One region of the Pontibacillus sp. ALD_SL1 genome, then DNA from elsewhere that is predicted to be linked to it. Evidence: riboswitches for the same ligand, from Rfam matches in the RefSeq annotation. Region 1 holds a riboswitch; the other holds the start of a gene.
What was found. A riboswitch is a leader RNA that binds a small molecule or an ion and turns the genes downstream of it on or off. The one in region 1 is predicted to bind cobalamin.

Region 1 (8,028 bases):
AACGTGAATTTGTTCATCACGGTTAATATAATTAATCATCGTGCTCGTTGAAACCATCTTTTGATTACGCGCTAAATTATAAAAGAAGGCGAATCCTGCATAGAAGAACAGGCCTTCTAATACAACGTCATATACAATCGACTTTAAGAATGACTCGACAGATTCCTCTTCGACAAAGTCTCTGTAGCCTTCCGCAATGAACGCATTTCGTTCTAGCAGGACTTCATCATGCTTCCAATATTCGAATATGGCATCTTGTTCTTGCTTATCAACAAGTGAAGATAATACATAGGAATAGGACTGATTATGAACAACTTCCTGAAATGACAGCACCTGCATCAGAGCTGTTAAACTTGAATCTGTTAAGTAATCGGCTACTTTCCCGCTGTAATCTGTCTGTATCGAATCTAAAAAGGCCAAGAGTCCAATAATCTTTTTGAACGTATCCTGCTCTTGATCACTCAGTTCACCCCACTGCCTCAGATCGTTCGCCATATTGATTTCATTTGGAATCCAGAAGTTTGCTAGCATATTCTTATACATCGGATAGGCCCAGCTGAAACGTACATCATCCCAGTTCAATACGTTTGAACTTTCTCCATTTATAATGGCCGTTGATCGATTTGGAGAATCGATATCATATAGGTTTCTCTTTTGTATTTGAGTCGTCACGCTTCTCTCCCCCTTAAGATGAACAGCTTTCACAGTCTTCAAGATCCTCTGTACTTGTCGAGCGCATATAATACGTCGTTTTGCATTTTTCACGCCAAGCTGTCAGATGCAAGTCTAATAGTTCTTTCGCTTGAACGGTGTTCTTCACGTACATATTAAACGAGATTGATTGGTCAATATGACGCTGGCGGGCAGCGTTTTGACGTATGCTCCATTTCTGATCGATATCGTAAGCTGACTTATAAAACCAATACGTAGTCGGCGTTAAACCAGGTGCCGTAACGGGAATCTTGTAGTCTTTCTTTTCTTCCGAGTAAAACTTCTGGAAGATCGGATCAATACTCGCTGTACTGCCAGCGATTAGAGAAGTCGAGGAATTTGGCGCAACTGCCATTAGGTACCCATTTCGTACGCCATCCTGTTGAATCTCATCCTTTAACGCAGTCCACTCTTCACTGTCATACCCTCGATCCGTAATGTAGTTGCCCGTTTGCCACTTCGAGCCTTCAAAATAAAGATAAGCGCCTTTCTCTCGCGCTAACTCATTACTTGCTTGAATGGTGAGATACGCAATCTTTTCATATAACGAATCGGCGTACTGAACAGCCTCGTCTGACTCCCAGCGAATCCCCTTTACAGCCAAAAGGTGATGCCACCCGAATGTCCCAAGTCCAATGCCACGGTAGCGCTGATTCGTAAGCTGAGCTTGTAAGACTGGGATATGATTTAGATCAATCACATTATCGAGCATGCGAACCTGAATCGGAATCAAACGTTCAAGCACCCCATCCGGAACAGATTTACCAAGATTAATACTCGATAGATTACAAACGACAAAGTCCCCTGCATCTTTCACCGTGATAATTTGACCATCTTCCGTGTAGTGTTCTTTCACAGTTGTTGTGCTCTGGTTTTGAGTAATCTCCGTACACAGGTTAGTGCAGTAAACCATTCCTTTATGACTATTGGCATTTTTACGGTTCACTTCATCTCGGTAAAACATAAACGGTGTACCTGTTTCCAGCTGAGAGACCATAATCCGCTTCATGATTTCAATGGCTGGAACCTTCTTCTTTTCTAAACGAGGTTCGTTCACACATTCCCGATACTTTTCTCGAAAGCTACCAGCACCTTCTTTTTCGTCATAAAAATCTTCTAGACTATAGCCCATAACCGACCGTACTTCATGAGGATCAAACAAATACCAGTCTTCCCGGTTCTCCACCGCTTCCATAAACAAATCGGGTAGCGTAACGCCAGTAAATAAATCGTGGGTACGCTGACGATCGTCCCCGTTATTTAACTTCGCATCGAGGAAGGAGAAGATATCACGGTGCCAGATATCCAAGTACACGGCAATTGCACCCTGACGTTGGCCGAGCTGATCGACACTAACAGCGGTATTATTCAGCTGTTTCATCCAAGGAATCACACCCGAACTTACGCCTTTAAAACCTTTGATGTCACTGCCGCGGGAGCGAATTTTTCCAAGGTAGACACCGAGCCCACCTCCGCTTTTCGATAGATTGGCAATGTCGGTGTTGCTGTCAAAGATGCCTTGCAAACTATCATCGACTGTATCTATAAAACAACTCGATAACTGTCCGTAGCTTTTCCCTGCGTTGGCAAGTGTCGGTGTCGCCACGGTCATATATAAATGACTCAGCGCCCAATACGCTTCTTTTACAAGATCAAGACGATGATCCGTATCTTCTTCCGCCATCAGCGTCATCGCAATGATCATAAATCGTTCCTGAGGGAGCTCGTATAAGCGCCCATCGTGGTCTGTTGCCAGGTACCGGTCAGCCAATGTTTTTAGCCCAATATACGTGAAAAACGCGTCACGCTCTGGAACAATTTCACTCCCAAGCTTTTCAACCTCTTCTTTCGTATAGTTTGTTAACAGGCGCTCGCTGTAAATTCCTTTTGTATGTAGCGATTGAATAAGGGAATAAAAGTCGGGATAGGTTTCTTCCTTTGTATAATGGCGATGAAGGGCCGCTTGTTCATACAAATACTGAGCGTAAACACGTGAACACACAAACGTCCAATCCGGCTCTTCTTCATCCATTTGATCCAACCCTTTTAAAATCACTTCATTGTAAAGTTGATGATAGGATTCAAGCCCTTTTGTTTGAATGAAATGATCCGCTATTTCTCTCAATTGCTCTACATCTAGATGTGGATATTCATTCTTTGCTTGTTTTAACACAGCGTAAATCCCCGTACTTTCTTGAACCTCGTTCATTTAATAACCTCCTCCTAAAATAAAAAATCCGTTCCTCTTCCACCAGGGAAAGAGAAACGGATCAAACGACAGGACAACAGGACAAATCAATGAAGGACTCGCCCCGCTGAGGCTATCGTTTCATCTTCTCAATCCCCGAAGAAAAAGAAACTTTAGCGAGGGCAGGCAGGTCTCCTGACTCGTGCATCGTCCTACTCTGAGGCCTTCCCATGCTTTTTTTCGCACAGTGGAATCTCTCATTTCGTCCACACTTACAGTTGCGGGGACAGTTCTGGGCTTTCACCAGATTCCCTTTCAAGCCTTGAATAGGCACCTTACAACTCGCTTATATATCAATATGTAGTGTTTTTTTATTTTTCAATCATATATCTTGTGTACATCGTAATAGATTTCTTTTATAAAATCAAGTCTTGAAGCTTATGTAGATTAGTAGTAATCGTTTATTTTCAAAATCTTTTACAAATAAACTCTCCTTCACATATAATAAGAAAAAGCAATTGGATTAAGGGAGGTCGTTACATTTGCTTTACAGACCTAGAAAACCTGTGATTCAGAAAGATCTTTCGCCAGAAGAACAAGAATACTTAGATGGACTCCCTAAGCAAAATCACCTGGGGGTTCTAGCCATGTTTTTTGGCGGTCTTGGTTTTGCATTCGGTTCATTTTATATCTCAATTCCTATTGCCGCCTTGCTATATAGCATCGCAACGGTCCGTACGTTTGATCGAAAAAAACACGATAACCCGTGGCCTTTCTTTATAGGGGTTGCCTTAAGTACGGTCGGCATTGTCCTTCACATTGTTCAGTACACACAACCTTTTATATAGATCCTGAATACCATATATAAAAACCTGCTCTGTAAAAAGGGCAGGTTTCGTGTATTATTTAGCTTTCGTTTTAAACCAACTCACAAAAAGAACAATCAACAACAGAGCCGCGAATCCTCCAGTAATAAATTTAATAAGAGCACTGTCTTGATAGAGATAAATCGCCACGTATCCCCACACAAAGACAAGAGGAAACAAGTAGTCTTTTTGCAAAAAATGAAAAGCCAGAGCTATGAGCCCTCCTGCAGTGAGCATAATGACCGCCCAGCCAAGCTCCCCAATGGAAAGAATCTCCTCAATTCCATTTCCTTTAATAGCTACAAAGGCCGCCACAATAGTCGCAATAGACGTCCAGCCTATATAGATTGAAAAAGGAATGCGATACTTGGACGATGATAAGCCTAGCCCTTGAATAATCGTATACACCACACAAAGCGTCAGTAGCGACAAGGCGATAAACAAAATCGACGGAGTGGTACCAACTACGACCGATGTCCCCGATAAAATCATACTAATCGGAAACCAAAGACCAATCCCTTTCACAACTCGATCTAATTCCTCGTCTGCAAAAAATGATTTTATAATGAACCATAACAGCAACAGGTAAATAAGCCCCCAAATCGAAAAGGCGTACGGCGCGGGCATCACATAGACCTGCTCCATAGATCCTCTCATAAAATCCGCAACGAAAACAGAGGTCACAATTAAATAAACAAAACTAGCCAGGTTAAACAATTTAAGTACTAGTGCATTCATGATGCGTATTCTCCCCTCTCGTGTGTGTATATGTACTTCCACTCAAGAAGTACAAAATGGACAACTAGTACAGTGTATGTAAGGACTAAGAGCAACATCCATAAATTTTCACTAGTATTTAAACTCTGACTAAAGCGCAATGCATATTAGGCAGTCATTTAGTTTCCTATTTGTATAAAAAAAGCAAGGTTCTAATAATTATTAGAACCTTGCTTTTCATCTATCCAGACACAGGGCGTTCTTGAACCTTGGAAGGGAAAATTGAATCTGATTGCGGAATTTTAGCGTCTTTTTCATAGGCTTGTTGGAGTTGCTGTGTCACAGGTCCCGGGTTGCCGGTACCAACTTGAATATGATCTACCTTAACGACAGGCATTATCTCTGCGGTACTGCTTGTAATAAACAATTCATCAGCCTCCGCAATGTCCTCTAAACTAAACGCTGCTTGAATAAACGGGAAGCCAAGCTGAGTTGTCAACGCTTCAACGCGCATACGCACACACCCATGTAGAATATTTTCTGTTGCAGGATGCGTGTAGACAATTCCATCTTTAACAAGATAAACATTTGATGAGCTACCTTCTGTTACCTTTTTATTACGATGGAGTATGGCTTCAAATGCACCCTTTTCAGTTGCTTCTTGCTTAGCCATAACGTTTGGTAACAGATTTAAACTTTTAATATAGCAATAATCCCAACGAACGTCTGGCTGCGTGATGGTTGTAACACCTTTTTGCAAAGGTTCCACTTTACGAGGAAGGTCTTGCACATACGCATACAAATTCGCCTGAACATCTTTAGGGAAAGCATGATCACGAGGAGCTGACCCCCGCGTTAATTGTAAATATACTTTGGCATCAGTTTCTACACTGTTTTTTGAAAGCAGTTCATCTAATTTCTCATACATTTCTTCTTTCGAGTAAGGCACATTAATCTTGATTGCCTTTGCCGAACGGAACAAACGCTCTACGTGTTCTTTAATTAAGTAATAGTTTCCGCGATAGATTCGAATAACTTCATAGACTCCATCACCAAACTGAAGCCCCCGTTCTTCAAACGGATAATAAAGCTCATCGCGATTTACAAACCCCTGATCCGTTAACAAATATGGCTTTATACTCATTTTGAACCACCTCATCTCGTTAGGTTACTCTTCTAAGAGGGACAACGACTAGTTCATTCTGTCCCCATTATAAATTCCGGTTCGATATAGTGTATCAAATTGTCGCAACATTGTGTACAGTTATGCTCTAATTGTTAGCCTTCTGTAATGTAATCTTTTTTAGATACTTTTTAAACATGAGGGATGAGATGGTTTAGGAGAGAGAGGGGGAGCTCCGATTGGGATAGGAGGTCTTTCAGCTTGAGCCGTTATTTCTCTAACTCGAGCCGTTCCTCCCTCTCCTTGAGCCATCTTATCCCCACTTGAGCCGTTACGACTGGACTTGAGCTGTTATTTCGCTCTCTTGAGTCGTTAATTTGAAAACTTAAGCCGTTTCCCTCCACTCTTAAGCCGTAGAACCATAACTTGAGCCGGTCGCCCACGCTCTTGAGCCATAAAACCTCAACTTGCGCCGATCTCCAATCATGTGCCGCGCATGCTTGAGCCGTTATGCATTCAATACGAGCCATATCTCCCTCGTAGGGGCAAGCGTTCCGCCAAAATGTTCATATTGGAAATCAACGGGTTGAGCTCCAACTTCTTTTAAGCTAAAAACCCAAGTATATACATTATAATTCCATACAAAAAAAGAGCACTTTTTTAAAAGTGCTCTTAAATCATTCAACTTAATTACTACTTTGCCAAAAATGAAACACTTCCTTGTTCCCATTTTGAATCGTTACCGCCTGAGACCCCATTTGTTTCCAACCCTTTATAAAGGATGACCGGAGCAAACGACGATTTTGTTGTCCTGTCAGAGGATCATTTACGTAAATATACTTCGCATCATAACCAGTAATGACAACAGAATGCTCCCGGTACGTCACACGAATCGGTCCATTTGATGTATGCCATGTCACCCACTGATGGGGTGGTAGAGTGTTAAAGTGAGAATTTTGGATAACCCAAACCGGGTTTCCCTTCGCAACTTCACGTAGAATCTCCTCGAACGGTTGACCTGTTAAATCAACGGCAAGATCTCCCACGTAAGACGTCGCCAGTTCATGAATGGGCTTGTGGTACACCCCTAGTCCGGGGTTTTTGTACGTATACATGTCGCCTACAAATCCCTCGTTTGGATCACCAAAGTAGACTTTCCCACCTTTAACTTGGTAGATCGCTGGGTTCTTCTTCACTTTTCTTGCTAAGTCCATTTTATCTACTTCAATCCCCTTTGAATGAAGCACCATGGCAAGACTGGTTACTTCACAACCACGTGGAAGTTCAGGCATTTGCCTAATTACAGGAATGGTCATCCGATAAGAATTCGGGATAGGCTGATTTATGCTAGAAGCAGTTGTTACCTTACTCTTTCCCATAGCGGGCATAGAAAATATAGACAATACGATTAACGTTATTATAAACAATTTCTTCATTCTTTCACCTTCTTCAAGAATCAAAGATTATTGTGGCCCTTTTTGAACCAAAATATGAAGAAGGATCTCACCCAAAAGGAGATTAAACAATAAGAAACCCTCAACATCAAAAGATTAATATGGGTTCCTATCATATATTGCTACGACTAACCTCGTATCTTTTGTTACACTAAAGGAGAGTTCGATTGGAGGATATTGGCATGCGGTATGTGTTGTACTACGGGCCATCGGTGATGATCTTTATTGGGTTGCACGTTTTCTCAAGCGTCCCTCTCACCTTTTGGCTCTTCTATAGTTGGCTGTTCCTTGTTCCATTGATCGATGGGATGCTGATCAAGCGCAAGACGTGGCGCGAAACATTGAATTGGATATGCTTTCATAAGCCGCATCACTCCATTAAGATCGGACTAATCAGTGGAATGATTGCCTTTATATCTATCTTTGGCGGAGTGGCTGTTCTTCATGATTGGATTATAAATAAAGAAAAAGCCATATCGCTTTTAGAAAAGTGGGGAATCACAGAAAAAGGCATTATTGTGATGGTCCTCGTTTTGGTCATCATTAACCCTATTCTTGAAGAAACGTATTGGCGCGGATATATGCATACTAAAATCGTGGAACGAAAAGGACTTAGACGAGCCATTTTCATCACGGCTTTTTTCTATTCTTTGTACCACCTCCTTTCCCTTGTTCCAATTTTTGAATGGCCTGTTAATTTTTTGTTTGTAATTCCCGTATTCATAGCAGGATTATTCTGGGGGTGGATGAGGCACAAGTACAATACCATGATTGGAACAATGGTCAGCCACTCCCTGGCTGATATAGGGATTGTGTGCGTCTATTTCTTCTTCATTCGATAACATTCTAAAAAGGAGTGAACGTATGATCCAACTAAAGTCCGTAGAGCTCCCGAAAAAAGCAAAGAAGAATGAGTATCCTTTCTCACTTCCGTTCATTCAAACATTTGATCATCTTACATTCAAAAAA
Region 2 (8,028 bases), 1.4 Mb from region 1:
TTTGTAATTCATTATTACGCTTGGCAGAGATTTTTCGATATAGATCTTCAGAGCTTTGTCGATCTTCTACATCAGGCATGCTTTTCAGGAGATCTTTTATGGAGTCATTGCTGTGATATTTATTTCGTTTCACTCTTGATCCCCTCCTCGTCTTCCTCATTCATATAAGCTTGAAGTGCTTTCATCCCTCTATGTTGAGTGGTTTTAACTTTGCTGACAGTCATTCCTAAAATGTCAGCCGTCTCTTGTATAGACATAGACTGAATATACCTCAAGATGATCACCGTCTTTTGGTCTGTTGTACACCTTTCTAAACAATGGTACATCTTTTGAATCTCTTCGTTCTGCAACGCAATTTCTTCTGGGATGGGCTGATCATCTTGTATTAAATGGCCCTGCTCCCCCCAGTCAAAGAACTCCATGATACGATTCCTCTTTCGTTTTTGCTTACGAAAGAAATCGATTGTAACATGACGTGCAATAGAAAATATCCATGTTTTTTCACTACTCTCTCCTTTAAATCGATCATGAGAATTCATGACTTTAATGTATACTTCTTGAACGAGATCTTCAGCTTGCTCCCGGTTTTTTACCATGTAAAATATAAATTGAAATACATCTTTATGATATTTCTCATAAAGATCTTGAAATACGGAATCCATTCCTCAACCTCCCGTTCATAACATTAGTCGATAAATTATGTAAAACGTTTCACCCGTTTCATACTATAAATTATTTCCAAGCGTTTGAATAGACCATTTCCTACCAAAATCAAATAATATCTAGTGTATGTTAAATGGTATAGCTACTTTCACAACTCTTCCACATAATACCTATTATGTGGAAGAGTTTAAGTTGGATATTTCACCTGAGAAGGGCCGGTCTAGTTCCGGCGTTCCGGCTGAGGAGGATCACCAGCTCCCCACAGGAAAACGAGTGGTTTCCAGGCCCACATTAAACTGAACTAAAGCTAACGGAAACATTCTTTCAACTTCGAACCTTCAAAATTATTGCCCATATCTTGAAAATAGTCTAATTCAATCCATTATAAAACAACCCAATCAGTTCAATGACTGATTGGGTTGTTTAAAAGAGTGTATGTTTTTTTTCTCATATTGTTTAAACAAACGAGACAATACGGGATATAGTACAATCATAAATACAACATTACCAACAGCATGATACGTGTCAAACGGGAGGCTACTTAGCCAATAAGCAAAGAAATGATTCCCTACTTGACCGTATGTAACAGCCATCATAAATCCAAAGAAATAACCACTTATACCTGCAAATACAGCATATAAATACATTGGAAGTACATGCCTATACTTTCCTAACCAACCTGCAAGCAAACCAATTAAGGACCAGCTTATTATTTGAGGCAATGTCCATATTCCCATGCCTAACAACATATTAGATAAAATGGTGGTCACAACAGCAAGCACTACAGAGTACAAGGGACCCAACCAAATTCCACAAATAATAATAATCGCTGTGACAGGTTGAACGTTAGGATAGAAACTAAACAAAAACCTTCCAACTGTGGCAAGTGCAGCAAGCAAAGATATTAACGTTAATTTATATAAGTTCATCAGTATTACTCCCAGCTGTGAAAGTCAAAGGTAACAATGTCTCCAGGTTCTAATGTATACTCGTTTGCACCAACCATAGCTTCTTCCCCATTCACAGAATAAAACCACGCTTTCTGTTCCCCATTCTTAGGGGCTACGCCTTCGATCGAAGTGATGAAACCACCGTTACTGCCTGTCTCTATATCGAAATTTGCTTTCATTACTTCCATTACGGTTGCTCCTGCTTCAATTTCAATTTCTTTTTCAGCTACATCTTCTTCTTTGTTATTCTTTGTAATTTCCACTCGTACACGTTGTTCTTGCTGTTCTTCTTGTGTAGATTGACTACTCTCTCCACTATTTGCATCCCCTGTTGACTGTCCACATGCAGCAAGTCCTCCTAATACGAATAAAGCAGCTAGTAGCATTTTCATCATTTGTTTCATCTCATCCAACCTCTCCATAAAAATGTGTAGTTGTTTCGTTGCGATACGAAGAGATGGAACGAAGACAGACCTTTTGTTACGAAAAAAGACTCTTCCATATAATGGAAGAGTCTTTGAGCATGACGGATCTCGTATAACAATGACAAGATAGGTCTCTCAAACGCTCAATCCTCGAAGCTTTGAAACGGTTAACTATGGCAGGTCTACTGACTTGTGTATCGATCTACTCGAGAGCCTTCCCTTATATATATAAAGTGGCATTTCCCTTTCGTCCACACGTACAGTTGCGAGGACAGTTCTGGATTCCAACCAGATTCCCTATTCAGTTCTCATATGAGAACACCATAGTTAAATATGAAATTTTATTATGTTTGTATCGTAGCATAGTTAAATAAGAAAAGGAAGCATTTTAAACGTAGATCGTTTCATAGGAAACAAGATTGTTCGTCATGATTCGAGATCATTTGGAAGTTTGAATAGGAAGGTTGTTCCTTCCCCTTGCTTACTGTGAACAGAGATGGACCCTCTGTGTGCTTCTACGATATTTTTAGCAATAGCAAGGCCTAATCCAGTCCCTGACTTTCCACCTTCACTTCTCTTACGTGACTTATCTGCCTTATAAAAACGTTCAAATACAAATGGTAAATCTTCATCCGCTATCCCAATACCTTGGTCATGGATAGAAAATTGAACATCATCTTCTTCGCTTACTACATATACAAAAACTTGTTTATCTTGTTCTGTGTGTCGAATAGCATTATCAAGTAAGTTCGTTAGTACCTGTTCAATACGGTCGTAATCAAAATACACTTGCTGAAGATTTTCATCCACTTCAACATGAATTGAGATATTTTTTTCATTAGCTAATCCTGAAAATTTCTTAACAATTCGTTCAATATAATCATGAATATCAACTAACTCACGGTTTAGTTGTATGTGGCCTGCTTCCATACGTGCAAGATCTAATAATTCATTTACAAGTCTTCCAATCCTGAGAGACTCGTCATATATAATTTTGGCTAATTCATTTTTGTCTTCTTTGGATTCAGCTATATCATCCACAATAGCTTCACTATATCCTTGCAACATAGAAATAGGCGTCCTAAGTTCATGAGAAACATTAGCAATAAAGTCTTTACGAAGCTTGTCTAATCTCCGTTCTTCCGTCATATCCCTAATAACCGCAACTGCACCTCTAACATAAGTTTTATCGTACAGAGGAGTCATGATAACTACAAAACTTCGCCCTTGAACTACTAGCTCTGTCATAATTTCTTTCTCTTGCGTAATAACTTCTTGAAGCATATCCTGTAGTTCACCTGGCAAGAGGTCGTGATTCGGCAGTCCATTTTCATGTTCATAGAACCAGGCATCAATAAATTGATCAGCAGGAGGATTCGTTACTAGCATATGACCTTTTCGGTTTAGTGTAATAACACCATCAGCCATAGAGCGAAGAATCCCTGATAACTGCTCTTTCTCCTGGTTTAGTGCATTTATATGAAACTTCAACTGCCTTCCCATGCGATTAAAAGCCATGGCCAGTTCTCCAATTTCATCATGGGTCAAGATAGGGACCTTTGTATTAAATTCACCTCGTGCTAACTCGAATGCACCTTCTCTCATTTTAATAAGAGGAGACGTAATACGTGTCGATAAGAAGAATGCAAAAATCGTTGTTAGAATAATCGCTATCCCAGCCCCTAAGAAAATGATTCTTGTTGTTTGAGAAGTTGTTTGTTCAACAAAGGCGAGGGATTGGTAAACGAAGATACCAGAACCACGCTCGGAAAGAGGGATTCCGACAATCATTACATGTGTATCCGTTTCAGGAATAATATCTTCTTTCATTACCGTTTCTTTTGAATTAAATACGGTAGATAATGAATCATCTTGATACAACCACTCCATAGGGACAACTGGTACATCCTCTTTATATGTCGGTGAAATCCACTGATCATCATCATCAAATGCAACTACGATTCTGCTTGAAGGATCAATAATTTTTTCAGCAATCGAAAGCGCTAACGAACGCTCTTCGTACTCACCAAGGATATCTTCCACCTTTTCAGCTGTTTGCATCAATTCCTTCTCAGCTTGATAAATATGGTAACTTTCAAAGAATTCAAGTAATAAAACCGTTAATATAAATAATACAAACGATACTAATAGTAGTATGGTAAACCACAACTTACCTACTACACTTCGCCAGAACATTAGTCACCAACTACCTCAAATTTATATCCTACGCCCCACACTGTCACAATCATCTTGGCAGCGTCTTTCGATACTTTACTTAGTTTCTCACGAAGGCGTTTCACATGAGTATCGACTGTGCGCAAGTCTCCAAAGAATTCGTACTGCCAAACTTCCTTTAAAAGTTGCTCACGGTCAAAGACTTTATCAGGAGCTTGTGCAAGGAAAAGAAGAAGTTCATACTCTTTAGGTGTTAAGCTAACATCCTTACCATCTGCTTTCACCCTATGTGCATCATTATCAATTGTTAAATGATCAAACACCAACACATCTCTTGCTCCTGTTTCAGTTTGCAAGAATTTAGTGGAAGAGGAGCGCCTTAGTAAGGCTTTAACTCGAAGTACTACTTCTCTTGGACTAAAGGGTTTTACGATATAATCATCTGTCCCTGCTTCAAAGCCTTGGACACGATTCGACTCTTCCCCTTTTGCCGTCAACATAATGATGGGTGTGGCCTTTTTCTCACGTATATCCTGGCATACTTCTATACCATCTTTTCCAGGCATCATTAAATCTAGAAGTATAAGGTCAAAGTCATCCCCAATAGCAAGCTCTAGAGCCTCTTCCCCGTCTTCGGCTTCTACAACTTCGTAATCTTCTCTCTCTAAGTACATGCGGATTAACCGACGAATTCGTTCTTCATCATCTACTACTAAAATCTTTCCACCCTGGTCCATATTTCTATCTCCCTTCTTTTTTACAACAAAGGCTACAAATCTAAAGATTAGCAGCCTTTGTAACAGATTACGCGTATGAATGTAGTCCTGCTAACACGAGGTTAACAGCTATTAAGTTAAACATGATAATGGCAAATCCAATGACGGCAAGCCATGCAGACTTTTCCCCATGCCACCCTGCACCTAATCGTAAGTGTAGGAAAACCGCATAGAACAACCAAGTAATGAGAGCCCAAACTTCCTTCGGGTCCCAACCCCAGAAACGGTTCCATGCTATTTGTGCCCAAATCATTGCAAAAATTAGTCCGCCTAGGGTGAAGACCGGGAACCCGATTGCTACTGCACGATAAGAAACTTCATCTACTAATGAAGGCTTTACGCGTGCTAATTTAGGTTGTATCGCTGCAGCAACTCGTTTTCTTAATATAAGGCGAGTCATCACGTACAAGACAAGACCTACTAGAAGGGACCAAATCATTGTATTTAACTTTCTTGCTGCTTTTTCTCCTTGCATCCAAGAAGGAGCTTCCAACAATGGTCCACTTGCCCCTTCAGTTTGTAACGTACCATCTGTAGGGCCAACAATAGGAAGCAATGTATAATCAACTGTACTTACTTCCACTGCCTCTCCTTCAGCAGGAACTTCAAAAGTAACTTCATAACCACCTAGGCGGAATCCGCTTGTGATTACAATAAATCCAATGACTGCAAAAAGAGTGTAAATAATAAACTCTAACCATGAGGTTTTTTTCGTTCTCTCAGTTTGATCAATTGTTTTAATTAAGTATAAGAGTCCAGCCCCAAAACTCACTGCTAGTATTGCTTGACCAAGAGAAACAGTAGATACATGAATATATAGCCAATGTGTATTTAGTGCTGGAATTAGTGGTGAGATCTCACTAGGAAACATACTCGCATAGGCAATAATTAATAAAGCGATAGGTAATACGAAAAGCCCTAGTACATTTAGTCGGTATATAAAGTACATAACGATAAAAGCGAGTACAAGCATCATACCAAAGAAAGTCGTATATTCAAATAAATTACTTAGAGGGGCATGTTGGCTAGCAATCCAACGGGTTATGAAGTAGCCTACTTGTGCTACAAATCCAATAATGGTAATGGTAATACCGATCTTACCAGCCTTAGACTCTTTCTGTTGAGCATCCTTCTCCCTTATCGTACCTCCGAAAAAGAAAGTAGCGATCAAATAAAGAAAGAAGGATGCATAGAGTAAATTACTACTAATTGTGCTTAATTCCAACTTTATTCCTCCTTACCCTTCAAACTATTTCAGGGTTTTACTCTTTTAACTCCTGTTGGTCTTGTGGTGGTTCCACACTAGTTCCATCTAAAACTTTCTCTAAGTCTTTCTTAAGACCAAACCAGTTCTTATTTGTGTGACCTGCAACCCAAAATCCTTGCTCTTTAGGTTGGATCCATATGCGTCTATGATTCCAATACATTCCTTGTATAACCCCAATCATAAAGATGGCACCACCAATACCTAACAATGGTAGAGTATAATCTTTTCGAATGGTTAATCCTGTAACATCTCGCATTTCTAAATCTGTAATACCAATCTTGTATTGATTATCTCCATCAGGATCTAAATTAGATCCAATCGCTAAGAAGTTTACTTCTGGCTCTTCTTGATCTGGTGGATAAACATGGAACACGAACGCAGGATCTTTCGGGTATTTGGAGTAAGAGCTTGGAACCCCGTCTTTCATTTCAAATTCAGGGTAGTAGTCATAAAGCTCAACTCGATATCCATTATCTAATGTATATTCAGATTTCGGATCAACTAAATCAACTTTAAACTCACCGATCGCCTTTTCATCTGCATCATTTTTTTCATGAAGCTTAAATGTCATCGTTTTAAATTCATTTAGCTGATAGGTTGTCTGATAAATAGCGAAACCATCAATTTTCAAAGGTTCATTTACACGAATCTCCCCTTCTTTTACTTGCTCAAGTTCAGGATCTACACCTGGAAGAGACTCATCTGTTCTTTGATAAAGAACCGCATTCGTTTGATAGTTTTTCGGTACAGAGCCACCTTGTTTCTCGATTGATTCTTTAAAACGTTCATCATTTTCATCATACATTTCGACAATGAAATCTTCATTCTTAATGTAATATTCTCCTTCAGTTCCCTCGAGCATTTTGGTTTCGCCTTCACGTACCCATACGTTGGCATCTACATACATAGATGGAACAAATCGCATTAAAGCGCCTAATAGGAAGATAATTAACCCTATGTGGTTTACGTACGGGCCCCAACGCGAGAAACGACCTTTCTCCGCAAGAACATGACCATCTTCTTGAGTAACTTTATATCGACGTTCTTTTAATTGCTCAATAACTTTATGGTAATCCTGATCAGAAGCATGTTCGGCTTGGCCAAATAGGCGCTGTCTTTTTAAGAAAGTCTCGTGACGTTTTGGTTTTTGTTTCTTTAGTGACCGGTATAAAGGAACAACACGGTCAATACTAGCTATAACCAAAGATACTCCGATTGAAGCAATTAAGATCATATACCACCAAGAACCATATAGATCATGGAAACCCAGTTGATAATAAATTTGTCCTGCCATTCCGTAGTTCTCTTCATAATATTGATCAGCAGGTAAAGGTGATTGGTTATTCATTTCTTGCGGGAAGATTGTCCCTAATGAGGAAGCGATTAATGTGATAGCAATTAACCAAACCCCCACCTTCACTGAAGAGAAAAAATTCCAAATTTTATCAACAATTGTTTTGTTGTATGTCTTTGAACGTCTAGCACTTCCGTCGTATCTCATGTTCAAAAGTTTGTTTTTATTATTCCCATCAATATGCTGATTCTCTTCAACCGGCTTCCCACAAGCTTCACAAAGAACGGTCCCCTCCGGATTAATATGCCCGCACTCACATTTAATTTTGTTCATGTAAAAACCTCTCTATCCCTTGGCTCGTTTAAGACTCAGGTGTGATGTCTTGTAAATATCCATCCAGACGATCAAGCGTTAATGGCCCAATGATTTTCTTCTCAATCGTACCGTCTGGGTTAATAAAATAACTAGCCGGTAGGTA

Region 2: linked by a shared signal. The riboswitch ahead of IMZ31_RS10320 (DUF4430 domain-containing protein) and the one ahead of IMZ31_RS03450 (ribonucleoside-diphosphate reductase subunit alpha) in region 1 are both predicted to bind cobalamin.

The regions. Positions count from the first base shown of each region.
Region 1 is NZ_CP062974.1:676,301-684,328, reverse strand. Features, by position in the region: gene IMZ31_RS03455 (ribonucleotide-diphosphate reductase subunit beta) at 1-672, opposite strand, end outside; gene IMZ31_RS03450 (ribonucleoside-diphosphate reductase subunit alpha) at 686-2,920, opposite strand; cobalamin riboswitch at 3,067-3,252, opposite strand; gene IMZ31_RS03445 (cell division protein FtsK) at 3,442-3,747, shown strand; gene IMZ31_RS03440 (tryptophan-rich sensory protein) at 3,802-4,503, opposite strand; gene dat (D-amino-acid transaminase) at 4,724-5,626, opposite strand; gene IMZ31_RS03430 (C39 family peptidase) at 6,292-7,041, opposite strand; gene IMZ31_RS03425 (CPBP family intramembrane glutamic endopeptidase) at 7,242-7,901, shown strand; gene IMZ31_RS03420 (AAA family ATPase) at 7,924-8,028, shown strand, end outside.
Region 2 is NZ_CP062974.1:2,040,413-2,048,440, forward strand. Features, by position in the region: gene IMZ31_RS10305 (GerMN domain-containing protein) at 1-133, opposite strand, end outside; gene sigX (RNA polymerase sigma factor SigX) at 120-662, opposite strand; gene IMZ31_RS10315 (ECF transporter S component) at 1,062-1,592, opposite strand; gene IMZ31_RS10320 (DUF4430 domain-containing protein) at 1,598-2,017, opposite strand; cobalamin riboswitch at 2,196-2,379, opposite strand; gene IMZ31_RS10325 (ATP-binding protein) at 2,465-4,234, opposite strand; gene IMZ31_RS10330 (response regulator) at 4,234-4,950, opposite strand; gene ccsB (c-type cytochrome biogenesis protein CcsB) at 5,018-6,214, opposite strand; gene IMZ31_RS10340 (cytochrome c biogenesis protein ResB) at 6,252-7,883, opposite strand; gene resA (thiol-disulfide oxidoreductase ResA) at 7,912-8,028, opposite strand, start outside.